3 regions of the Streptomyces sp. NPDC000134 genome follow, and region 3 is predicted to be linked to each of the others. Evidence: riboswitches for the same ligand, from Rfam matches in the RefSeq annotation. Region 3 holds a riboswitch; each other region holds the start of a gene.

Region 1 (7,784 bases), on a different contig from region 3:
CCCGCCGAGCCCTCGCCGAGCGAGGGGATCGCGGTCACGACCACGGCGTCGCAGGTGTCGTCGGCCAGCGCCCGGGACAGCGCCGCGCGGAAGTCCTCCGGGGTGGCCGCCGTCGTCAGGTCGCGCGGCGGCAGCGGGCGCAGGCCCTCGGAGAGACACGCGTCGTAGGTGAGCAGGCCCAGGGACTCGGAGTTCCCGAGGATCGCCACCCGGGGCCCGGCGGGCAGCGGCTGGCGGGCCAGCAGCAGGCCCGCGTCGACCAGTTCGGTGATCGTGTCGACCCGGATCACGCCGGCCTGCCGCAGCAGCGCGGAGACCGTCGCGTGCGGCAGGCGCGTGGCGCGTACGGCGTGCCCCTGCGGTGCCGCGCCGCCGTGCCGGGCGCCCTGCACGACGACCAGTGGCTTGGCGGCGGCCGTCCGGCGGGCCAGGCGCGTGAACTTGCGCGGGTTGCCGATGGACTCCAGGTACATCAGGGCGACGTCGGTGTCCGGGTCGTCGTACCAGTACTGGAGCACGTCGTTGCCCGAGACGTCGGCCCGGTTGCCGGACGAGACGAAGGTGGAGACGCCGGTGACGCCGGTGACGCCGCCGCCGCGCCGGTGCAGCCGGGAGAGCAGGGCGATGCCGATGGCGCCGGACTGGGCGAACAGCCCGATCCGGCCGGTGCGCGGCATCTCGGGCGCGAGGGAGGCGTTGAGCCGCACCTCGGGGGAGGTGTTCACGATGCCGAAGGCGTTGGGGCCGATGATGCGCATCCCGTACGCGCGGGCGTGCCGCACGAGGGCGCGCTGGCGCTCGCGTCCGTCGGGGCCGCTCTCGGCATACCCGGCGGAGATCACCACCAGGCCCTGCACGCCGTGCTCGCCGCACTCGGCGACCACCTCGGGGACGTGCTCTGCGGGGACGGCGACGACCGCCAGGTCGACGGGCCCGTCGATGTCCCGCACCGAGCGGTGGGCGGGCACGCCGTCCAGGTCCTCCTGGTCCTCGGGGAAGGCGCGGTTCACGGCGTACAGCCTGCCGGTGAAGCCCGCGTCCCGGATGTTGCCGAGGACGCCGCGGCCCACGCCGCCGGGTGTGCGTCCGGCGCCGACGACGGCGACCGAGCCGGGCGTGAGCAGCCGCCGTACCGAGCGTGCCTCGGCGCGCTGTTCGCGTGCGTACTGCACGGCGAGGGAGCGGTCGGTGGGTTCGAGGTCGAACTCCAGGCGGACCACGCCGTCCTCGAAGCTGCGCTTCTGGGTGTACCCGGCGTCCATGAACACCTTGATCATCTTGGTGTTGGCGGGCAGTACCTCGGCGGCGAAGCGGCGGATGCCGCGCTCCCGCGCGACGGCCGCGATGTGTTCGAGGAGGGCGGAGGCGACACCCCGTCCCTGGTGGGCGTCCTGCACCAGGAAGGCGACCTCGGCCTCGTCGGCCGGTGCGGTGGCGGGCGTCCCGTCGGCGCCGATGCGGTCGTACCGCACGGTCGCGATGAACTCGCCGCCCACCGTGGCCGCGAGCCCCACCCGGTCCACGAAGTCGTGGTGCGTGAAGCGGTGGACGTCCTTGGCGGACAGGCGGGGGTACGGTGCGAAGAAGCGGTAGTACTTCGACTCGTCGGAGACCTGCTCGTAGAAGCTGACCAGGCGGTCGGCGTCGTCGACGGTGATCGGGCGGACGCGTGCGGTGCCGCCGTCGCGCAGCACCACGTCGGCCTCCCAGTGGGCGGGGTACTCGTGCCGGTCCGACGAGGTCTGCATGGGCCCCAGAGTACGGCTCGCGTACGACAACGGCGCGAGGCAGTCTGTGGGAGGGCGGGGCCAAGCCGAGGCCGCGGTCCGACCCGCCCGCCGGCGCGCGGCACCGGCCGCTCCGGGCACTCTTCACCGTATGGGAAACTGGTCTAGACAACCCTGAACACCGAAGGGCAGCAACACATGGCTGAGCGCCGCGTCAACGTCGGCTGGGCCGAGGGTCTCCACGCCCGCCCCGCCTCCATCTTCGTCCGAGCCGCCACGGCCACCGGCGTCCCGGTCACGATCGCCAAGGCCGACGGCAACCCCGTCAACGCGGGCTCCATGCTGGCCGTCCTGGGCCTGGGCGCCCAGGGCGGCGAGGAGATCGTCCTCGCGTCGGACGCCGAGGGCGCGGACGCCGCCCTGGACCGTCTGGCGAAGCTGGTCGCCGAGGGGCTCGAGGAGCTTCCCGAGACCGTCTGAGCCGGATCGCCTGAAATGGGCGGAGCCGTGCCGACCTCTTCCGGTCGGCACGGCTCCGCCTTTTTCGCGCCGGGCTCCCGAATATGCTTTCGGCATCGTCTTGAGAAGCGGCGGCAAAAGGGCAGCAAAAATAACCCCCGGAGAATTACTCCCTCTTTGTATACGGCGTCCGTGTTAATGGCGCAGGCTCGGCGTGTTTACTGGATGTTGCGAGTTCCTCACACGCTCCGCCCGGTCGGCACCGGGACCGAAGCGCAGCCGGTGGACCGCCGTCGACCGCTCGGCGTGCAGCGCGGTGAGCGACCGCGCACGCTCGCCGTCGCCGCGGGCCACCGCGTCGACGATCGCGCCGTGCTCGGCCCAGGAGTCGACCGGGCTGGCCGGCGCGTCCACGGCGTACATCCAGGCGATGCGGTGCCGCAACTGGGTCAGCGTGGCGGTCAGGGCGGCGCTGCCCGCGGCCTGGGCGAGCGTCTCGTGGAACCAGCCCCCCAGGGAGCGCAGGTCCTCGCTGTGGCCCCGCCTGGCCCGCTCCTGCCCCAGTCTGACCAGGCCGCGCAGCACTTTGAGGTGGGCCTCGGTGCGGCGCTGGGCGGCCCGCGCGGCGCCGAGGGGCTCCAGCAGCAGGCGCATCTCCAGTAGGTCGGCGGCCTCCTGCTCGGTCGGTTCGGCCACGCACGCGCCCGCGTGCCGCCGGGTCACCACGAAGCCCTCCGCCTCCAGGGTGCGCAGCGCCTCGCGCACGGGGACGCGGGAGACGCCGTAGCGGCGGGCGAGCAGTTCCTCGGTGAGCCGGCTGCCGCGCTCGTAGACACCGGCGACGATGTCGTCCCGGATCGCCGTGCATACCGAGTGCGCCGGAATACGCATGACCGACCTCCGCCTTAATCCCCGTGAAACGTCGGCGATTGACGCCTGTTCAGCGACTCTATGGCAGTGCGCGGGAATTTCCGACGGGCATCCGGAATCCATGGATATTTTTTGGACAGCGGGACGCCGGAAAGGGCGGGCGTAGCGGGGTCACGGGAAGCGCCCGGGAACGCCGAAAGCCCCGGCTCTCTGGGGAGGAACCGGGGCTGCGTGGAGGGGGGTGGCGGTGCCGGTGGCGTCAGACGTCGACGCCGTGGGAGCGGAGGTAGGCCACGGGGTCGATGTCCGAGCCGTACTCCGGGGAGGTGCGGGCCTCGAAGTGCAGGTGCGCCCCGGTGACGTTGCCGGTGGCGCCGGAGAGGGCGATCTGCTGGCCGGGGGTGACGGTCTGGCCCACCGACACCCCGATGGACGACAGATGTCCGTACTGGGTGTACGTACCGTCATGCATCTTGATCACGACTTGATTGCCGTACGCACCGCCCCAGCCGGCCTCGACGACGGTACCGGCCCCGACCGCGTGGACGGAGGTGCCGGACGCCGCGTGGAAGTCGATCCCGGTGTGGCTGCCGGAGGACCACAGGCCGCTGCTGGCCTGGTAGGCGGTCGACACGTAGGAGGCGCTGATCGGCGCCACATAGGCGGTCAGGCGCTTGCGCTCGGCCTCCCGGGCGGCGCGCTCCTTGTCCTCGCGGGCCTGCTGGGCGGCCTTCTCGGCCGCTTCGGCGGCCCGTTCGCGCGCCGCCTCCTCGGCCGCGCGCTCGGCGGCGGCCTCTTCGGCGGCCAGGCGCTGGGCGGCGGCCTGGGCGTCTATCTGCTCGGCTATGGAGTCGCCGATGGTGACGACCGGGGTGAGGCCGGTCTGCTCGGGGGCGGGCTCGGCGGCCAGGGCCGGGGCCGCGAGGGTGCCTACCACTCCGGTGGTGGCGAGGGCCGCGACGCCCGCCGCGCGGGCGGTGGTGCGGTGCAGCCGGCCGGGCCGGCGGTGCTTGCCGGTGGCGCGCGTGAACGCCATGTACGGGCTCGTCCTTTCCTTCCCTCTCGCCTACCGGGTTAGCTGACGGGTTCGGAGCAGGAAGGTCTCCTACGGACCCCCTCGCTGGGCGCGGGCGTCCGATTCACCCCAGGGACTGCGGTGGGTCCCCGGCTCCCCTGGCTCGCGCCGTACGGGGACTCGGCGATGGCTGTCCGGTGCCGCGGGTGCGGCGCACTGCCTGACGGACAGCCCGGAAGACGCTAAGCGGGCCCGCGTTCAATTCCCAAACGCAACAGACGTTTTGTAGCGCATCCCACAGCCCAGAGGGGCAACCTCTCCCCCAATCCGGACAAAAGGCGGCCCCGGCGACACGAGGGTCACCGGGGCCGTAAGGCGCGCCTGGCGCTACTCGGCCGCCACCACGGTGACTTCGCCGATGCCGAGGGCCTCGACGGGCTCCTTGATCCTGGCCGCGTCGCCGACCAGGACGGTCACCAGGCGGTCGACCGGGAAGGCGTTCACGACCGCCGCGGTGGCCTCGACCGTGCCGGTCGCGGCGAGTTGCTGGTACAGCGTCGCCTGGTAGTCGTCGGGCAGGTGCTGCTCGACCTGGTCGGCCAGCGTGCTCGCGACAGCCGCCGCGGTCTCGTAGCGCAGCGGCGCCACGCCCACCAGGTTCTGCACGGCGACGTCGCGTTCGGCGTCGGTGAGGCCCTCGGCGGCGAGCGTGCGCAGCACCGTCCACAGGTCCTGGAGGGCCGGTCCGGTGTTCGGCGTGTCCACCGAGCCGCTGATGGCGAGCATCGCGGTGCCGGTGCCGTCCGGCGCGGAGCGCAGCACCTGGCCGAACGCCCGGACGCCGTAGGTGTAGCCCTTCTCCTCGCGCAGGACGCGGTCCAGGCGGGAGGTGAGGGTGCCGCCCAGGCAGTACGTGCCGAGCACCTGGGCGGGCCAGACGCGGTCGTGGCGGTCCGGGCCGGTGCGGCCGATCAGCAACTGCGTCTGCACGGCGCCGGGCCGGTCCACGATGACGACCCGGCCGGTGTCGTCGGCGGTCACCGACGGCACGGGCCGGGGCTCGGCCGCCGAGCCGGTCCAGGCGCCGAGCGTGTCGGCGAGCAGCGCGTCGAGGTCCAGGCCGGTGAGGTCGCCGACGACCACGGCGGTGGCGGTGGCCGGGCGGACGTGCTTCTCGTAGAAGGCGCGTACGGCCGCGGCGTCGATGTTCGCCACCGTCTTCGCGCTGCCCTGGCGGGGACGCGACATCCGCGAGTCCGCCGGGAACAGCTCCTTGGACAGCTCCATGGCGGCCCGGCGCCCGGGGTTGGCCAGCTCGTGCGGGATCTCGTCCAGCCGGTTGCGGACCAGCCGCTCGACCTCGCTGTCGGCGAAGGCGGGCGCCCTGAGGGCGTCCGCGACCAGGCCGAGCGCCTTGACCAGGCGGGAGGCCGGCACCTCCAGGCTGAGCCGTACGCCGGGGTGGTCGGCGTGCGAGTCGAGGGTGGCGCCGCAGCGCTCCAGCTCGGCGGCGAACTCCTCGGCGGAGTGCTTGTCCGTGCCCTCCGAGAAGGCCCGCGCCATGACGGTGGCGACGCCGTCGAGACCGGCCGGCTCGGCGTCCAGCGGGGCGTGCACGAGGACCTCGACGGCGACGACCTGCTGGCCGGGGCGGTCGCAGCGCAGGACCGTCAGCCCGTTGGGCAGCGTGCCGCGCCCGGGGGCGGGGAACGCCCAGGGCTTGGGCTCGCCGGCCTGCGGCTGGGGGTGGAACTCCATGGGGGCCAGCTCGGTCACTTGGCCTCCTCCTCGGTCTCGTCGGTGGCGTCGGCGTCGGCGGCTTCGGGCGCGGTCGGCTCGTAGACGAGCACCGCGCGGTTGTCGGGCCGCAGCCGGGCCTTGGCGACCTCCTGGACCTCTTCCGCGGTCACCTCCAGGACCCGTCCCACCGCGCCGAGGGCGAGCTGCGGGTCGCCGAACAGGACGGCGTACCGGCACAGTTCGTCCGCGCGGCCCGCGACCGTGCCCAGGCGGTCCAGCCACTCGCGCTCCAACTGGGCCTGGGCGCGCTCCATCTCCTCGGCGGTGGGCCCCTCCTCGGCGAAGCGGGCCAGCTCCTCGTCGATGGCGGCCTCGATGACCGGCACCTCGACGTCGCCGGAGGTCTTCACGTCCAGCCAGCCCAGCGAGGGCGCCCCGACCAGGCGCAGCAGGCCGAACCCGGCGGCCACCGCCGTACGGTCGCGGCGCACCAGCCGGTTGTAGAGCCGGGAGGACTCGCCGCCGCCGAGGACGGTGAGCGCGAGGTCGGCCGCGTCGCAGGCGCGCGTGCCGTCGTGCGGCAGGCGGTAGGCGGCCATCAGGGCACGCGCGGGGACCTCCTCCTCGACGACCTCGCGCAGTTCCTCGCCGATGATGTCGGGCAGCGTGCCGTCCCGGGGGGCGGGCTTGCCGTCGTGCGAGGGGATGGAGCCGAAGTACTTCTCGATCCACTCCAGGGTCCGCTCGGGGTCGATGTCGCCGACCACCGACAGCACCGCGTTGTTCGGCGCGTAGTAGGTGCGGAAGAACGCGCGGGCGTCCTCCAGGGTGGCCGCGTCGAGGTCGGCCATGGAGCCGATCGGCGTGTGGTGGTAGGGGTGGCCCGCCGGGTAGGAGAGGGCGGTGAGCTTCTCGAACGCGGTGCCGTAGGGCACATTGTCGTAGCGCTGGCGGCGTTCGTTCTTGACGACGTCGCGCTGGTTCTCCATCGACTCCTCGTCGAGGGCGGCCAGCAGGGAGCCCATGCGGTCGGCCTCCAGCCAGAGCGCGAGCTCCAACTGGTGGGCGGGCATGGTCTCGAAGTAGTTGGTGCGCTCGAAGCTGGTGGTGCCGTTGAGCGAGCCGCCCGCGCCCTGCACCAGTTCGAAGTGGCCGTTGCCCTTGACCTGGGCGGAGCCCTGGAACATCAGGTGCTCGAAGAGGTGAGCCAGACCCGTGCGTCCCTTGACCTCGTGGCGGGAGCCGACGTCGTACCAGAGGCACACCGCCGCGACCGGGGTCAGGTGGTCCTCGGAGAGCACCACGCGCAGGCCGTTGGCCAGGCGGTGCTCGGTCGCTGTCAGGCCGCCGGAGCCTGCCTCGGCGGTGGCCGTGTGACCCATGGGCATGTACGTCCCTTCGATCGCGGAAACCTAGACGGATTCACTGTGCTGGTTCACCGGTCGGAACCGCGCCATTCCTGCCGGTCCTGCCACTGTATGCAAGCGCGCGGACGACCGGCGCGGTTCCCGGTGCCGCTACGCCCAGAGCGAGAACGCGGATACCGGGTCGGCGGGCCCGAGGGCGTACCCTGCGGGCAGCACCGGGCCGACTGCCCGCGACGGGTCCTGGTCGGTCGCTGTCAGTGCCGCGGTCCACAATGGACCGCGTCAGATCACCGTTCACGCTTCAGCAAGGAGCCGGCAGCGATGGCCCGCCGCAGTACGAAGACCCCGCCGCCCGACGACGCGTACGAGGAGAAGATCCTCGACATCGACGTCGTCGACGAGATGCAGGGCTCGTTCCTCGAGTACGCGTACTCGGTCATCTACTCGCGTGCCCTGCCGGACGCCCGGGACGGCCTGAAGCCGGTGCACCGCCGCATCGTCTACCAGATGAACGAGATGGGCCTCCGGCCCGAGCGCGGCTACGTCAAGTGCGCCCGGGTCGTGGGCGAGGTGATGGGCAAGCTCCACCCGCACGGTGACGCGTCC
Region 2 (7,784 bases), on a different contig from region 3:
GTCCGCAACCGCCCGCCCGGTGCTCCGGCAGCGTCACCCGGTCGGCGCCCTCCACCTCGAACCCGGCGTCCGCGATCATCTCCAGGTCCGCCTTCCCGGCCTGGCCCTCGCTGGTGAGGTAGTCGCCGAGGAAGACGGAGTTGGCCAGGTGCAGGGCCAGCGGCTGCAAGGTCCGCAGATGGACCTCCCGGCCGCCCGCGATGCGTACCTCCGCGTCCGGGCAGACGAACCGCGTCATCGCCAGGATGCGCAGGCACCGCTGCGGGGTGAGGTGCCACTCCTTCTCCAGCGGCGTGCCCTCCATCGGGATCAGGAAGTTCACCGGCACCGAGTCCGGGTCCAGCTCACGCAGCGAGAACACCACGTCGACCAGGTCCGCGTCGCTCTCGCCCATCCCGGCGATCAGCCCCGAGCACGCCGACAGCCCCGCCGCGTGCGCCTTGCGCACCGTGTCCACCCGGTCGGCGTAGGTGTGGGTGGTGGTGATCTCCCCGTAGGTCGCCTCGGAGGTGTTGAGGTTGTGGTTGTAGGCGTCCGCCCCGGCCGCGCGCAGCCGTTCCGCCTGGCCGTCCGAGAGCAGCCCGAGGCAGGCGCAGACCTCGACCTCCTCGTTGCGCTCCTTGATGGCCTTGATGGTCTCGGAGACCCGGTCCACGTCCCGGTCGGTCGGGCCCCGGCCGCTCGCCACCAGGCACACCCGCTTGGCGCCCCCGGCCACGCCCGCCGCGGCGGCCTCGGACGCCTGATCGGGCTTGAGCCAGGTGTACTTGAGGATTCCGGCCGTCGAGCCCAGCCGCTGCGAGCAGTAGGAGCAGTCCTCCGGGCAGAGCCCGGACTTGAGATTGACGAGATAGTTGAGTTTCACCCGTCGCCCGAACCAGTGCCGGCGCACCTTCCCGGCCGCGGCCACCACGTCGAGCAGATCGTCGTCGGAGGTCGCGAGGACGGCCAGCGCCTCCTCGCGGGTCGGCAGCTCGCGCCGAAGTCCCTTGTCCACCAGCGTGTTCAGCAGGTCCATGGGAGCCGATCCTGTCCTACCCGACGGCCCCGGGCAAAGGAGACTTCGCACAACGAAGACGGTTCGGTGTGTGGGTATCGCCACACTGTGCCCGGACGGCCGGGCCGCTAATGTCTGTGCACTGCCTACAAAAACCCGTCCGGGAGGGGCCCATGGCGTTCGGCTGGATCGACGAGCAGGCGGCCGCCCGCCACCGCGCCGGACTCACCCGGACCCTGCGCCCCCGCCCCGCCGACTCCCCGCTGCTGGACCTGGCCAGCAACGACTACCTGGGTCTGGCCCGGCACCCCGAGGTGACCGAGGGCGCGGTCCGGGCGGCCCGGACCTGGGGCGGGGGCGCGACCGGCTCCCGGCTCGTCACCGGTACCACCGCGCTGCACACCGAGCTCGAACGAGAACTGGCCGAATTCTGCGGCTTCGAGGCCGCCCTGGTCCTGTCCTCCGGCTACGCGGCCAACCTCGCCGCGGTCACCGCCCTCGCCCCGCACGGTTCGCTGCTCGTCTCCGACGCCGGCAACCACGCCTCCCTCATCGACGGCTGCCGACTGGCCCGCGGCACCAAGCAGGTCGTGGCGCACGCCGACCCGGACGCCGTGCGCAAGGCACTGGCGACGCACGAGGGGGCGGCGGTCGCGGTGTCGGACGCCGTCTTCTCCGTCGACGGCGACGCCGCCCCGCTGCCCGCCCTCGCCGCCGTGTGCCGGGAGTACGGCGCCGGGCTGATCGTCGACGACGCCCACGGCCTGGGCGTACTCGGCGACGGCGGCCGGGGCAGCGCGCGGGCGGCGGGACTCGCGGGCGCCGATGACGTGGTCGTCACGGTCACCCTCTCCAAGTCGCTGGGCAGCCAGGGCGGCGCGGTCCTCGGGCCCGCCCGGGTGATCGGCCACCTGGTCAACACCGCCCGGACGTTCATCTTCGACACCGGCCTCGCCCCGGCGGCGGCGGGCGCGGCCCTCGCGGCCCTGCGACTGCTGCGCCGGGAACCGGAACGGGCGGCGCGGGCCCGGGAGGTGGCGGACCTGCTGCACACGGAACTGACCACCGCGGGCCTGGACACGGTCCGGCCGGACGCCGCGGTGGTCTCGGTACGCGCCCCGTCCCCGGAGGGGGCTGTGCGCTGGGCGGCCGACTGCCGTGCGGCCGGCCTGAGCGTGGGCTGCTTCCGTCCTCCTTCCGTGCCCGATGGCATCTCACGGCTCAGGCTGACCGCTCGGGCGGACCTCTCCGGGGAACAGGTGGAACGCGCTGTGCGGTTGATCGGCGAGACGCGGCCATGAGTCGGCGTGGCACGGCCGTGCGTCGCTCGATGCCGGGCACTTCCTACATACGGGCGATCCGGTCGGCGAACCGGGTCCAGCTCTCGGGAGAGAACAGCAGCGCGGGCCCCGCCGGGTCCTTGGAGTCCCGTACGGCGAGCAGTCCGGCCCAGGGGCCGGCCGACGGACGGGCCGTCTCGACGCAGTTGTTCGCTCCGGTGCTGTAGCTGCTGCGCAGCCACCGCACTTCGGGCAGTCGGGTACAGGGAACGTGCCGGGGCAGTGCGGACATGGTGCCTCCTTATGCGCCGGCCGCTGTCGCGGCGATGAATTCCAGTGTGTCGTCGGGCGAAAGGGCGTGTTGTCGAAGGGCGTCGAAGGCCTCGGTATAGGCCTCCAGGTCTTCTTTACGCTCCAGATAGAGGCTACTCGTCAAGTGGTCGAGAACAACTACGTCCAGATCAGAAGTGCTCGAAAATGAGAAGATTACGAAAGAGCCGGTGACGCCGATATGCGCCCCGGCGCCGAACGGCAGCACTTGCAGGCGCACATGGGGCGACCGCCCCGCCTCGATCAGCCGATCGAGCTGGCGGGACATCACTTCCGGCCCGCCCACCTCCCGGCGCAGCACGGCCTCGTCCAGGACGGCGCTCAGCTCCAGCGGAGCCCCGGAGCGCAGCACGTTCTGCCGGGCCAGCCGCACCTCCACCAGCGCGTCCAGCCGTTCCTCGGAGAGCCCGTCCACGGCGGCCCGGGTGACCTCACGGGCGTACTCCGCGGTCTGGAGCAGCCCGGGGACGACGGTGGTCTCCAGCGTGCGCATCGCGTTGGCCTGGGACTCCAGGCTGATGAAGTCCCGGTACGTCGGCGGCAGCACCCCGCGGTAGGCGTGCGACCAGTGCTGCCGCTCCCCGCGGTCCTCCGAGCCCGCCAACACCAGGAGCAACTCCCGTAACTGGGGGTCGACCACGCCGTAGGCGTCCAGCAGCAGCCGTACGTCGGCGGGCTTGGCGCCGCTCGTGCCGGTCTCGATCCGGCTCACCTTGGACTGGTGCCAGCCCACCAGCCGGGCCGCCTCACCGCTGGTGATGCCCGCCGTCGTGCGCAGGGCGCGCAGTTCGGCGCCCAGCTTGCGGCGGCGCACCACCGGACCGTGCTGCATGGACCCCCACTCCCTTACTCCTTATGAGCCGCCGGAAAACGGTCTCGCGTCGCAGAGTTCACCGCTTCGAGCGACAGATATATGCATCTCTTGGTGGATCGCCACCCGTTACCGGGACGGTGATGGCACTCTGGCGACGAAGCACCAGTCCGGGACCGTACTCGAACCATCCGCTCCGTGTCGGACCGCGGTCCCGGCGGAAAGGGACGACCTCGCCATGGCAGACCATCTGGAAGCATCCGTCACTCTGCCGAGCGATCCAGCCTCGGTCTCCGCCGCCCGGACGTACGCGGTCGGCACGCTCACGGAGTGGGGGATGCCGTCGGACACGCAAGTGTCGGACACGGTCCGGCTGATCGTCTCGGAGCTGGCGGCCAACGTGGTGCAGCACACCCTGGGGCTGTCGCCGACCTTCACGGTGCATCTGGCGCTGGACCGGGACGAGAGGCTGTTCATCGGTGTCACGGACAGCCACCCCGGTCTGCCCAAGCGGCTCCCCGCGGCCGTCCAGCAGGACAACGGGCGGGGGCTGGTCATCATCCGCTCCCTCACCGCGGAGTGCGGGGGCCGGTTCCGGGTCCGCCCCACCCGCGGGGGCGGCAAGACGGTCTCGGTCGAACTCCCCTGGTCCGGCCCGCCCGCTCCGGTCCCGGCGAGAGGCCGCGGGAACCGCCGGCGGGCCTGAGGGACACGGCGTCCCGGGCCGGGCGGACGCATGGCCTGCCGCCGTCAGCGGGAGCGGGTGACCGGCGTCCGCCGGGCCGGCACCGGGCGGGACCGGGCGCGGCGGGCGGGGGCCGGGACGCGACGCGGTGCCCGGGGGGCGACCCGCGTGGTGGTATGGGGGGACGCCTCCGAGGCGGCGTTCGAGGGCGCGTTCGGGGCGGCGTCCGAAGAGGTTTCCGCGGACCCCGTCGAGGCGGTCCCGGCACCGCGGTCGGCGGTCAGCCCGGCGCGGCGGACCAGCCGGGGCAGCAGCCCCCACAGCCCCAGGCACGCCAGCAGCGTCGCCGCCCCCGCCGCCAGACCGCCGGCCCGGCCGGTCGTGACGTCCACGACGAGCAGCACGGACCCGGTGAACGCGAAGACCAGGACGCCCAGGCCGGCCGAGGCGAGCCGGGAGGAGACCTGCACGATGCGGGGCTTGGCGCCCTGCTGGAACAGCGAGCGGTGCAGCGCGGCCGGCGCGGTGAACAGCGTCGCGGCCAGCACCACCAGCAGCAGCGTCGCGACGTAGACGGCCCGCTGGAACGTGTCGAGTTCCGTGAAGCGCGAGGTGAAGGCCAGCGACAGCAGGAACGCGAAGAGGATCTGCACCCCCGTCTGGGTGACCCGCAGTTCCTGGAGCAGCTCCACGAAGTTGCGGTCGGCGCGCTGGAGCGGCGTCTCGTTGCGGGCGGTACAGGGACGGTGGTCGGCCATGCCGAACGGGTAACCGCTCGGGCGCGTGTCAAGCCCCCGAGCGGCCCCTACAGGCCCGTACGCGGCCCCGCGACCGTCCGCGACGGTGCGGCGGTCACCTGCGGCCGTACGGGCCCGGCCGGATCACTTGACCCGGCCGTACCAGACGCTCCTGGTCCAGATCTTCTGCAGGCGCACCACGTCCCCGGTCTTCGGGGCGTGCCAGATCTTGCCCTTGCCGGCGTAGATGCCCACGTGGTAGACGCTCCGGCCGGAGTGGAAGAACACCAGGTCCCCGGCCTTGCGGTGGCCGGCGGAGATGTGGCGCGTCTTGTTGTACTGCTGGGCCGCCGTGCGGGGCAGCTTCTTGCCGGCCTTCTTGAACGAGTACAGCGTCAGCCCGGAGCAGTCGAACCGGGACGGCCCGGTGGCCCCGTAGCGGTACGGGGCGCCCTTCTTGGAGGCCGCGATCTTCAGCGCCTTCGTCGCAGGGGCGGCCGCGGCGGCCTCGGCGGCGATGCCGGGAACCACGATCGAGCCGCCGACGGCGGCGATGGTGAGGGCCGAGGCCGTACCGGCACGGGCCATGAGCGACGGGACACGATTGAGCGCAGTCATGCGCAACCCTTCGTCAGCCGCCTGTGAAGGATGACCTGTCGGATTCGGGCTGGCGAAGTTGCCCGGCCGCACGAGTGCGGCTTCACCCCAAGGGCTGCTCGGCCCGGCGCCTTCCGCGGAAGACGGCCGTACCGGCGACCCGTCATGCTCGGGTCCTCCACTCCTGCCGATCCACTCCTGTCGACCGGTCATCCGGGCGGCGGCAGGACTCGGCGTCCGCCCGGATCGCCCCGCCGCTGCGGCGGGGTCTTGTCGTCAGTCAGGGATCTTGACGCACTTACGTCCGAAATTCCCAACGGAACCGGGGATTTGTGTTGTTACTCACCACTCACCCGTTCGGGTGGAAGTCGCTCTGTTCGACCCGGCGGCGCGGCGGCCGGGGCTCCCCGGACCAGCGGCGGAGCGGCTCTTCGCGCTGGTGGGGCACGCGCGTCGCGCAAGCCGGAGGGGCCCGGAGAACGGCGTGTGCGTACGCCGAAAGGCCGTACCCCGTTCGGCCCTGACCGCCCCCGATCCGGACACCCCGCGCGGCGGTCCGGGCGGGCGCCGCGCCAACTGCCGCCGGACGGCGGCGGGGTGCCCCCCCGGCACGCCGCGCCGCCGACCGGAGCGGGCCGTCCCGACGTCACAGATGACGTACCGGCGGCTCCGGGTCAGGTCCAGGCAAAAGGACTATCAAGAAGTAACCCGGAGCAACGGACCTTGATCATTACTGGGTTAACGTGACCGAAACGCGGCGCAACTAGCCTGCGGACCCGGTCACCTGCGACTTCTCCCCGGTGGCCGCGCGGCAGCCGGACCCGTCGCGGTCCGGTGCGAAGACTGTGAGGTGGGACGTGCAACTGACCCCGCACGAGCAAGAGCGGCTGCTCATCCATGTGGCGGCCGACGTCGCCGAGAAGCGCCGGGCCCGAGGGGTGAAGCTCAATCACCCCGAGGCGGTCGCCCTCATCACCTCGCACGTCCTGGAAGGCGCCCGGGACGGCCGCACGGTCGCGGAACTGATGGCCTCCGGACGCCGGTTGCTCACCCGTGACGACGTCATGGAGGGCATCCCGGAGATGATCCACGACGTCCAGGTCGAGGCCACCTTCCCGGACGGCACCAAGCTCGTCACCGTCCACGACCCGATCGTCTGAGGGGGAACGCCGTGATTCCCGGAGAGATCCTCTTCGCCGACGGGCCGATCGTCTACAACGAGGGCCGCGAGGTCACCCGGCTGACCGTCCTCAACGCCGCCGACCGGCCCGTGCAGGTCGGCTCGCACTACCACTTCGCCGAGGCCAACCCCGGCCTGGACTTCGACCGCGCCGCGGCGCGCGGCAAGCGGCTCGACATCCCCGCCGGCACCGCCGTCCGGTTCGAGCCCGGCATCCCCGTCGACGTCGGACTCGTCCCCCTCGCGGGCGCCCGGACCGTGCCCGGACTGCGCGGGGAGACCGGAGGTGCCCTCGATGCCTGAGATCTCCCGCCCCGCCTACGCCGACCTGTTCGGCCCCACCGCCGGCGACCGCATCCGGCTCGCCGACACCGACCTGCTGATCGAGATCGAGGAGGACCGCTCCGGCGGCCCCGGACACTCCGGCGAGGAGGCCGTGTTCGGCGGCGGCAAGGTCATCCGCGAGTCCATGGGCCAGTCCCGGGCCACCCGCGCCGAGGGCACCCCCGACACCGTCATCACCGGCGTGGTGATCGTCGACCACTGGGGCATCATCAAGGCCGACGTCGGCATCCGCGACGGCCGGATCACCGGCATCGGCAAGGCCGGCAACCCCGACACCATGGACGGCGTCCACCCCGACCTCGTCATCGGCCCCGAGACCGAGATCATCGCCGGCAACGGGCGAATCCTGACCGCCGGTGCCGTCGACGCGCACGTGCACTTCATCTGCCCGCAGGTCGCCGACGAGGCGCTCGCGTCCGGCATCACCACCCTGGTCGGCGGCGGTACCGGACCGGCCGAGGGCTCCAAGGCGACCACGGTCACCCCCGGGCCCTGGCACCTCGCCCGGATGCTGGAGGCGATGGAGGCCTACCCCGTCAACGTCGGCCTGCTCGGCAAGGGCAACACCGTCTCCCACGAGGCGATGCTCTCCCAGATCCGGGGCGGCGCGGTCGGCCTGAAGATCCACGAGGACTGGGGCGCGACGCCCGCCGCCATCGACGCGGCCCTCACCGTCGCCGACGCCACCGGGGCGCAGGTCGCCATCCACACCGACACCCTCAACGAGGCCGGTTTCGTGGGCGACACGCTCGCCGCGATCGGCGGGCGCGGCATCCACGCCTACCACACCGAGGGCGCGGGCGGCGGTCACGCGCCCGACAT
Region 3 (7,784 bases):
ACCCGGGCCACTGAGAACCGATGTGCCGACCACCCCGGACATGACGTACACTGGTGACACAACGACGCGGGGTGGAGCAGCTCGGTAGCTCGCTGGGCTCATAACCCAGAGGTCGCAGGTTCAAATCCTGTCCCCGCTACTGAAGACCGAAGGCCGGGACCCGAAAGGGTCCCGGCCTTCGGTGCGTCCCGGCACCGTGCCCGCGCCCGTCACCCGTCCGGCCCCGCACCGCTCGCCCTCCGCCCCCGCTGCGGAAACCCTGGACGGACGGGACGGGAAGCGGCGCGACGGCATGGGTGGCGGGAGACGAGTGGTGCGGCCTGGTGACGTGGACGAGGGGCCGTACGCGCGGGCCGGCGGCCGGCTGCCCGGCGACCCGGTGCCCGACCCGGGGCTCGGCGACTCCATGGCCCTGCCGTCCAGGAGCCGGCGGTCCTCCTGCGGCCGCGTCCTCGTACGCCTGCTGCCCGTGCTGCTGATCGCCGTCGCCGTCGTGTACGACTGCCTCACCCCGCGCTACTTCACCGCGGGCCCCCTCTACACCGCCGCGCCCCTGGTCGCCGCGCCGCTGTACTCCCGGCGCGGCACCCTGCTCACCGGGATCGCCGTCGTCGTCGCCGTGCTCGCGCTCCAGTTCAGCTACGGCGTCGCCCACTACGCCGACTCCATCACCGAGCTGGTGACCATCGCGACGGTCGCCGGGCTCGCCGTCTTCGTCAACTCCTTCGTCCGCCGCACCGGCGAACGGCTCGCCTCCGCCCGCGAGATCGCCGAGGCCGCCCAGCGCGCGGTGCTGCCCGAGCCCGCCGAACGGATCGGCGGCTTCGAGATCGCCGCCTGCTACGAGGCGGCGCAGGCCGACGCCTTCATCGGCGGCGACCTGTACGCCGTGCAGGACAGCCCGTACGGCATCCGGCTCGTCGTCGGCGACGTGCGCGGCAAGGGCATGGGCGCGGTCGCCGCCGTCGCCGTGGTGATCGGGGCGTTCCGGGAGGCCGCCGAGCAGGAGTCGACGCTGGAGGCGGTCGCCCAGAAGCTGGAACGGGCGCTGGCCCGCGAGGGCACCCGGCGCGAGGGGCTGGACGCCTTCGAGGGCTTCACCACCGCCGTCCTCGCCGAACTCCCGCACGGCGACGGCACCGTCCGGATCGTCAACCGAGGCCACCCGCCGCCCCTGCTGCTGTACGCCGACGGCACCCTGGACGCGCTGGCCGCCCGGGAGGCCGCGCTGCCGCTCGGCATGGGTGAACTCGGCGTCTGGCCCGACCGGGCCGAGGAGGCCGCGTTCCCCGGCGGGGCCACGCTGCTGCTCTACACCGACGGCGTGACCGAGGCCCGGGACGCGCGGGGCGTGTTCTACGACCCCGAGGCACGGCTGGCCGGCCGCGCCTTCCGGCACCCCGCCGACCTCCTCGACGCGCTCGCCGAGGACGTACGGCGGCACTCCGGGGGCGGCATGGCCGACGACATGGCGCTGCTCGCCGTGCGACGGCCGTGACCCCGGTCACGGTCGGTGACGGCGCGACCGCCGTCCGCATAACAACTGATGAACCGTCAGGCCGGGCGGGAGTGGTGATCGGGGGTCAGGTCGCCCTGGTTTCGCCGTCGGTACGGCCTTGGTCCGTGTCGGAATCGTTAATGATCAAGAGGAACAGCTTGGAATACGAGCCCCGGGTCTATTAACGTTCGATAACGCAGCGCGGTCGTCCCAGCCGTCACAGAAGGCGGCTCCGCGCGCACGCGCCGAATCCCGCGAGGGAACCGGGGAACCACCACCTTGGGGTGAATCGGGCGTATACGGCTGTGGCCCACACGGCACGTATACGCGCGTAGGAGACCTTCCCGCTCCGAACCCGTCAGCTAACCCGGTAGGCGGAGACGGAAGGAAAGGAGCACGCCCACGTGGCGTCCAACCGGCCTGCCCCCGAGGCCCCGTTCGTGCCGACCCAGCGGAGTACCGAGACCTTCGGCTACGGCGACTTCCGCACCGATGACGGCCCGTTCGACGGTCCGTTCGACGGCCCCCTCGACGGTCCTCTCCGCTCGGCCGAGGAGTGGAACCCCACCGCGGACTCCCTGCGCCCCGTGCGCGGCCGGCACCGCGTCGCCAAGCAGCGCGGCGGGCTCGCCCGCAGCTCCACCGTCCTCGGCGTCGGTGTCATAGCCGCCGTCGGCGCCGGCGGCATGGCCAGCGCGCAGACCGGCAAGGCGCCGGTGTCGATCTCCATGCCGGACCTGCCGAACGTCGCCTCCCTCATCTCCGACGACGAGGGGAAGCAGGCCGCCGCGGCGACGGCCGCGCCGCTCAGCAGCGTCGGCGTCGCCACCGCCGACAACGGGCAGGGCACCACCGCCGGCGAGGCGCTGCGCGCCCGGATCATGGCCCAGGCCGAGCAGCAGCAGGACCAGGTCGAGAGCAAGGCCGCCGCCGAAGCCGCCGCCGAAGCCGAGAAGAAGGCCGCGGCAGCGGTCGCCGAGGCGGAGAAGAAGGCCGCGGCCGAGGCCGCCGCCGCCAAGAAGAAGGCGGCGGAAGAGGCCGCGAAGAAGGCCGAGGCCGAACGGCTCGCCGCGCTGGCCGAGCAGTACGCGCTGCCGACCTCCTCGTACACCATCACCTCCACCTTCGGGCAGGCCGGCCCCTACTGGTCCTCCGGCCACCACACCGGCCTCGACTTCGCCGCGCCCACCGGCACGCTGATCAAGGCCGTGCACACCGGGACCATCACCGAGGCCGGCTGGGCCGGGTCCTACGGCTACCGCACGATCCTCACCCTCGACGACGGCACCGAGATCTGGTTCTGCCACCAGTCCTCGATCAGCGTCGGCGTCGGCCAGAAGGTCAGCACCGGCGACGTCATCGGCCGCGTCGGCGCCACCGGCAACGTCACCGGCGCCCACCTCCACATGGAGGTCCACCCCGGCGGTGCCGACTCCGGCATCGACCCGATGGCCTGGTTCCGGAGCAAGGGCCTCACCCCCTGACCCGAGGTCACGGACGGTACGAGGCGTACGGCTGGTACGGGGCGTACGGCTGGTACGGGTGGTACCGCACCGGCTGCCCGTAGGCCCCGTGCACCGGCCAGGGCGGCGCGGTCACCGGCACCGGCGGGGCCGTGGCGCGGGCCGCGTGGTCCAGCGCCGGACGGGCGATCCCGCGCCGGTGCCACAGCTCCAGCAGCAGCTCCCGCTCCCGTACGGCGAAGTCGGCGCCCGCCCGGCCGCGCCGGGCCCGGTGCCGCAGGAACGCCAGCGAGGTCGCGTACGCCTCGTACTGGGCGACCGTCCGCGCCGCCGCCCGCCCGGCGTACCGGCGGGCGTACCCGCGGGCGATGCGCCGCGCCCGCATCGACCCCAGCGCGTACGGCTCGGTGGGGCCCAGCCAGTCGGCCGCCGCGTAGACGGGCAACTCCTCGCGCACGGTGACCAGCTCGCGCTGCCGGGTCCAGACGGCGAGCCAGGTCAGCAGCGCGAACGCGGGCACCATGAACGTCGCGTACACCGCGAGGAAGCCGTACTGGCCGAGGGACGAGGAGCTGTTCCACAGGGCGTGCGTGCCCATCGCGAGCAGCAGGCCGGTGAGCGGCAGCAGCACCCGCAGCGGCCCCCGGCCGCCGGGGCGCAGCGCCACGAGGCCGAAGCCGATGCCGGTGAGCACCGTGAACAGCGGGTGCGCGAACGGCGACATGACGACGCGGACGAAGAAGGTCGCCGCGGTGACGGAGGCGATGCCGGTGTCGCCGGTGAGCTGGTCGGTGCCGAAGGCGTTGCCCAGGTAGAGGATGTTCTCGGTGAACGCGAAGCCGGTCGCGGTCACGCCCGCTATCACCACTCCGTCGAGGATTCCCGTGAAGTCCCGTCCCCGGAAGAGGAAGACCAGCAGCACGGCCGCGGCCTTGGCGGACTCCTCCACGACCGGCGCTATCACGGTGGCGCCCAGGGTGTCGGCGGAGGCCGGGTCGGCGGTGGCCGTGGCGATCCAGCGGGTGGCGAAGCTGTTGGCGACGATCGCTATCAGGGCCGCCGCGCAGGCGCCCCAGGCGAAGGAGAACACCAGGTTCCGCCAGGGGCCGGGCGCCACCCGGTCCAGCCAGCGGAAGGCGGCCAGCAGCAGCGGCACCGGCAGCACGGCCAGCCCCAGGCCGACCAGGAAGCCCTGGGTGCCGGTCTGCTCGCGCACCAGGGCGAGGATCACCAGCCCGGACAGGGCGAGCAGGGTGGTCAGGGCGCCGTACCGCACCCAGGGGCGCTGCCACCAGTGCGGACGCGCGCCGCGGGGCGGGTCGCCGGGGGGTCCGCCGGGGGGTGCGGGACAGGGGGGAGTGACCACGGCATCGATCCTGACGAGACGGGGGCGCCGCCCGGGGCTTCAGGCGCCGGTGGGGGGCTGGTCCTGGTGTCGATGATCCACCGGGTGGGGTACGCGGCGGAAGAGCAGGTCGTTCACCACATGTCCCTTCTCCAGTCCCTGGCCCTCGAAACGGGTCCGCGGACGGTACGCGGGACGCGGTGCGAAACCTCCTTCCGGCCGGGTGTTCTCGAACGCGGGGTGCGCGGTGAGGACGTCCAGCATCTGCTCGGCGTACGGCTCCCAGTCGGTCGCGCAGTGCACCAGCGCGCCCGGCGCGAGCCGGGTGGCGGCCAGTGTCAGGAACTCGGGCTGGATCAGGCGGCGCTTGTGGTGCCGCTTCTTCGGCCAGGGGTCGGGGAAGTAGACCCGCAGCCCGGCCAGGGAGTCGGGGGCGAGCATCTCGCGCAGCAGGATGATCGCGTCGCCGTTGCCCACCCGGACGTTGTCCAGGCCCGCGCGGTCGGCGAGCGCCAGCAGATTGCCCTGGCCGGGGGTGTGCACGTCCACGGCGAGGATGTTGGTGCCGGGGTCGGCGGCGGCCATCTCGGCGGTGGCCTCGCCCATGCCGAAGCCGATCTCCAGCACCACCGGGCGGTCGTTGCCGAACAGCTCGGCGAGGTCCAGGACCCGCTGTCCGTCGATGTCCAGTCCCCAGGCCGGCCACAGCCTGCGCAGGGCGTCCGCCTGGCCGGCGGTCACCCGGCTGCGCCGGGGCTGGAAGCTGCGGATGCGCCGCTCGAAGTGGGAACCGGCGGGATCGGGCGCGGGCCCGTCGGGGAAGCGCGGCTCGCCCTTGGGACGGGGGGACCGGGCGGGCCCGGGGGACCCGGCGGACGCGGCGGACGCGGCGGACTGGGGAGTGGGGTGCGGGTGCTCAGACACGATGCGTCCGATTTTACGGGCCGTCCGGCGGGCCGCCGGACGGCCCGCCGGTGGGGCCGTGGGGCGGGGCGGCGGGGCCGTGCGACGGGACGCGGGGCGGGCCGCCGGAGGGGGCGCCGGACGGCACGCGGTCGTCGGCGAGCGCGGTCAGTGCCCGGCGGGCCACCTCCCGGCCGATGGGCAGCGCGGCGGTGGCCGCCGGCGACGGGGCGTTGAGCACGTGCACCGCGCGGGGGGTCTCCCGGATCAGGAAGTCGTCGACCAGGGTGCCGTCGGGCAGCACCGCCTGGGCGCGCACCCCAGCGGGCGCCGGCACCAGGTCGTCCTCCGTCACCTCGGGCAGCATCCTGCGCACCGCCGCCGTGAACGCCGCCTTGGACAGCGAGCGGCGCAGCTCCCCGCCGCCGTACCGCCAGTGCCGGCGGGCGATGTGCCAGGAACCCGGCCAGGCCAGCGTGGCGCCCAGCTCGCGGGGTCTGATCACGCCCCAGCCGTATCCCTCGCGGGCCAGGGCCGGGACCGCGTTGGGCCCGAGGTGGACGCTGCCGTCGATGCCGCGGGTGAGGTGCACGCCGAGGAACGGGAACGCCGGGTCCGGCACCGGATACACCAGTCCCCGCACCAGCTCGGGGCGGGCCAGCTCGTAGTACTCGCCGCGGAACGGGACGATCCGCATCCCCGGGTCGTCGCCGGTGGCGCGGGCGATCTCGTCGCAGTGCAGCCCCGCGCAGTTGACCATGACCCGGCCGCGGATCACCTCCGCGGACCGGGTGCGGACGGCGACGCCGAGGCCGGGCCGGCGGTCGACGCGCAGGACCTGGCTGCCGTAGCGGATCTCCGCGCCCGAGGCGTCGGCCAACTGCCGGGCGACCGCCACGTAGTCGCAGGTGCCGGTGGTCGCGACGTGTATCGCGGCCAGGCCCCGCACCGCCGGCTCGTACTCCGCGATCTGGGCGGTGCCCAGCTCGCGCACCGGGATGCCGTTCTCCCTGCCGCGCTGCACCAGGGCGTGCAGGCGGGGCAGCTCGGCGCGCTCGGTGGCGACGATCAGCTTGCCGGTGACGGCGTGCGGGATGCCGTACTCCGCGCAGAACTTGACCATCTCGGCGGCGCCCCGCACCGCGAAGCGGGCCTTGAGGGAGCCCGGACGGTAGTAGATGCCGCTGTGGATCACACCGCTGTTGCGCCCGGTCTGGTGGCGGGCCGGGCCCGGCTCCTTCTCCAGCACCGTGACCCGGGTGCCGGGCGCGGCACGGGTGATCGCGTACGCCGTCGACAGGCCGACGATCCCGCCGCCGATCACCAGCACGTCGCAGTCGTATCCGCTTGTCGGCCGCACCTGCTCCACCTCCCGGGTCCGATAGTGCACTGCGCCACTGACAACGCCCGCAAACCCGAAGAGCGCCCGGCCGGGTCAGGCGGGTGCGACCAGCAGCGGGCGGGCCCGCTCGCGCAGCTCCACCACGCGGGGCTCGTCGCCGTACGGCTCCAGGCGGTGCAGGAGGTCCTTGACGTACTCGGTGGTGCGCGCGGAGGAGATCCGCCCGGCCACCTCCACCGCGCGTACGCCCTGCTCGCAGGCGGCGTCCAGGTTGCCCGACTCCAGCTCGGCGACGGCCGACACCACCAGGCGCAGGCCGTGCGAGCGGACGAACTCCTCGGTGGGCTGGGACAGCGCCTGCTCGGTGAAGCGGCGGACCTGGCGGGGGGCCTTCAGATCGCGGTAGCACTCGGCGGCGTCGGCGGCGAAGCGGTCGTAGCCGTAGAAGCCGAGCCAGCTCGGGTCGCTGTCGCCGGGGCGGGCCCGCTCCAGCCAGCTCTCGGCCGCCTTCAGCGCGGCGCCGGCCGCCTGGGCGTCGCCCGCGCGTGCGTGCGCCCGTGCCTCCACCAGGCGGTAGAAGCTCATGGTGCGGGCGGTGGCCAGGCCACGGTTGCGCTCCACGGCGGCCTGCGCGAGGTCGACGCCCTCGTCACCGAAGCCGCGGTAGGTCGCCTGGAGCGACATCGATGCCAGGACGTACCCGCCGAGGGGGACGTCGGCCGCCGCGCGGGCCAGGCGCAGCGCCTGGATGTAGTAGCGCTGGGCGGCCTCCTGCTGGCCGGTGTCGAAGGCCATCCAGCCCGCCAGCCGGGTCAGCTCGGCCGCCGCGCCGAACAGGGCGCGGCCGACCTCGTCGGAGTAGGCGCCGAGCAGCAGGGGCGCCGCCTCCACCCGTAAGCACTCGGGGACCATGGAGGAACGCCAGTCGCCGCCGCCGTACTTGGAGTCCCAGCGCCGCGCGTCCTCGGCGGCCTCCCGCAGCTTCTGCACGTCACTGTGGCCGACTTTGAGCGGTGTGCCGGAGCCCTCGACGGGGCTCGTGTCGCGCGCCACCGAGCTGTCGGCCGGGGTTATCAGCCACCGGGAGGCGGGCGTCGCGTAGGCGCTCACCGCGAAGGACCCCGCGAGCGACTGCCAGATGCCGCCGGAGCCCGCGCGGCGGCCGGCCAGGTCGAGCCGGTACAGCTCCGTCGCCGTGCGCACCGCCTGGCCGACGTCCCGGGGGAAGGCGAG

The links. A riboswitch is a leader RNA that binds a small molecule or an ion and turns the genes downstream of it on or off. The one in region 3 is predicted to bind cyclic di-AMP.
Positions count from the first base shown of each region.
Region 1: linked by a shared signal. The riboswitch ahead of ACFY32_RS23770 (M23 family metallopeptidase) and the one ahead of ACFY32_RS27250 (M23 family metallopeptidase) in region 3 are both predicted to bind cyclic di-AMP.
Region 2: linked by a shared signal. The riboswitch ahead of ACFY32_RS14030 (C40 family peptidase) and the one ahead of ACFY32_RS27250 (M23 family metallopeptidase) in region 3 are both predicted to bind cyclic di-AMP.

Region 1 is NZ_JBIAZN010000016.1:78,983-86,766, forward strand. Features, by position in the region: gene ACFY32_RS23755 (GNAT family N-acetyltransferase) at 1-1,748, opposite strand, end outside; gene ACFY32_RS23760 (HPr family phosphocarrier protein) at 1,926-2,207, shown strand; gene ACFY32_RS23765 (GntR family transcriptional regulator) at 2,382-3,077, opposite strand; gene ACFY32_RS23770 (M23 family metallopeptidase) at 3,316-4,092, opposite strand; cyclic di-AMP (ydaO/yuaA leader) riboswitch at 4,105-4,267, opposite strand; gene ACFY32_RS23775 (M16 family metallopeptidase) at 4,459-5,847, opposite strand; gene ACFY32_RS23780 (pitrilysin family protein) at 5,844-7,193, opposite strand; gene ACFY32_RS23785 (DNA topoisomerase IV subunit A) at 7,500-7,784, shown strand, end outside.
Region 2 is NZ_JBIAZN010000008.1:118,084-125,867, forward strand. Features, by position in the region: gene bioB (biotin synthase BioB) at 1-1,018, opposite strand, end outside; gene ACFY32_RS14005 (8-amino-7-oxononanoate synthase) at 1,171-2,298, shown strand; gene ACFY32_RS14010 (DUF397 domain-containing protein) at 2,342-2,569, opposite strand; gene ACFY32_RS14015 (helix-turn-helix transcriptional regulator) at 2,579-3,439, opposite strand; gene ACFY32_RS14020 (ATP-binding protein) at 3,657-4,124, shown strand; gene ACFY32_RS14025 (DUF6328 family protein) at 4,169-4,861, opposite strand; gene ACFY32_RS14030 (C40 family peptidase) at 4,985-5,458, opposite strand; cyclic di-AMP (ydaO/yuaA leader) riboswitch at 5,462-5,683, opposite strand; gene ACFY32_RS14035 (urease subunit gamma) at 6,295-6,597, shown strand; gene ACFY32_RS14040 (urease subunit beta) at 6,609-6,920, shown strand; gene ACFY32_RS14045 (urease subunit alpha) at 6,913-7,784, shown strand, end outside.
Region 3 is NZ_JBIAZN010000021.1:15,641-23,424, reverse strand. Features, by position in the region: gene ACFY32_RS27265 (alginate lyase family protein) at 1-14, shown strand, start outside; tRNA gene ACFY32_RS27260 (tRNA-Met) at 66-139, shown strand; gene ACFY32_RS27255 (PP2C family protein-serine/threonine phosphatase) at 314-1,498, shown strand; cyclic di-AMP (ydaO/yuaA leader) riboswitch at 1,732-1,890, shown strand; gene ACFY32_RS27250 (M23 family metallopeptidase) at 1,903-2,982, shown strand; gene ACFY32_RS27245 (PrsW family intramembrane metalloprotease) at 2,990-4,327, opposite strand; gene trmB (tRNA (guanosine(46)-N7)-methyltransferase TrmB) at 4,367-5,230, opposite strand; gene lhgO (L-2-hydroxyglutarate oxidase) at 5,244-6,599, opposite strand; gene ACFY32_RS27230 (MFS transporter) at 6,645-7,784, opposite strand, start outside.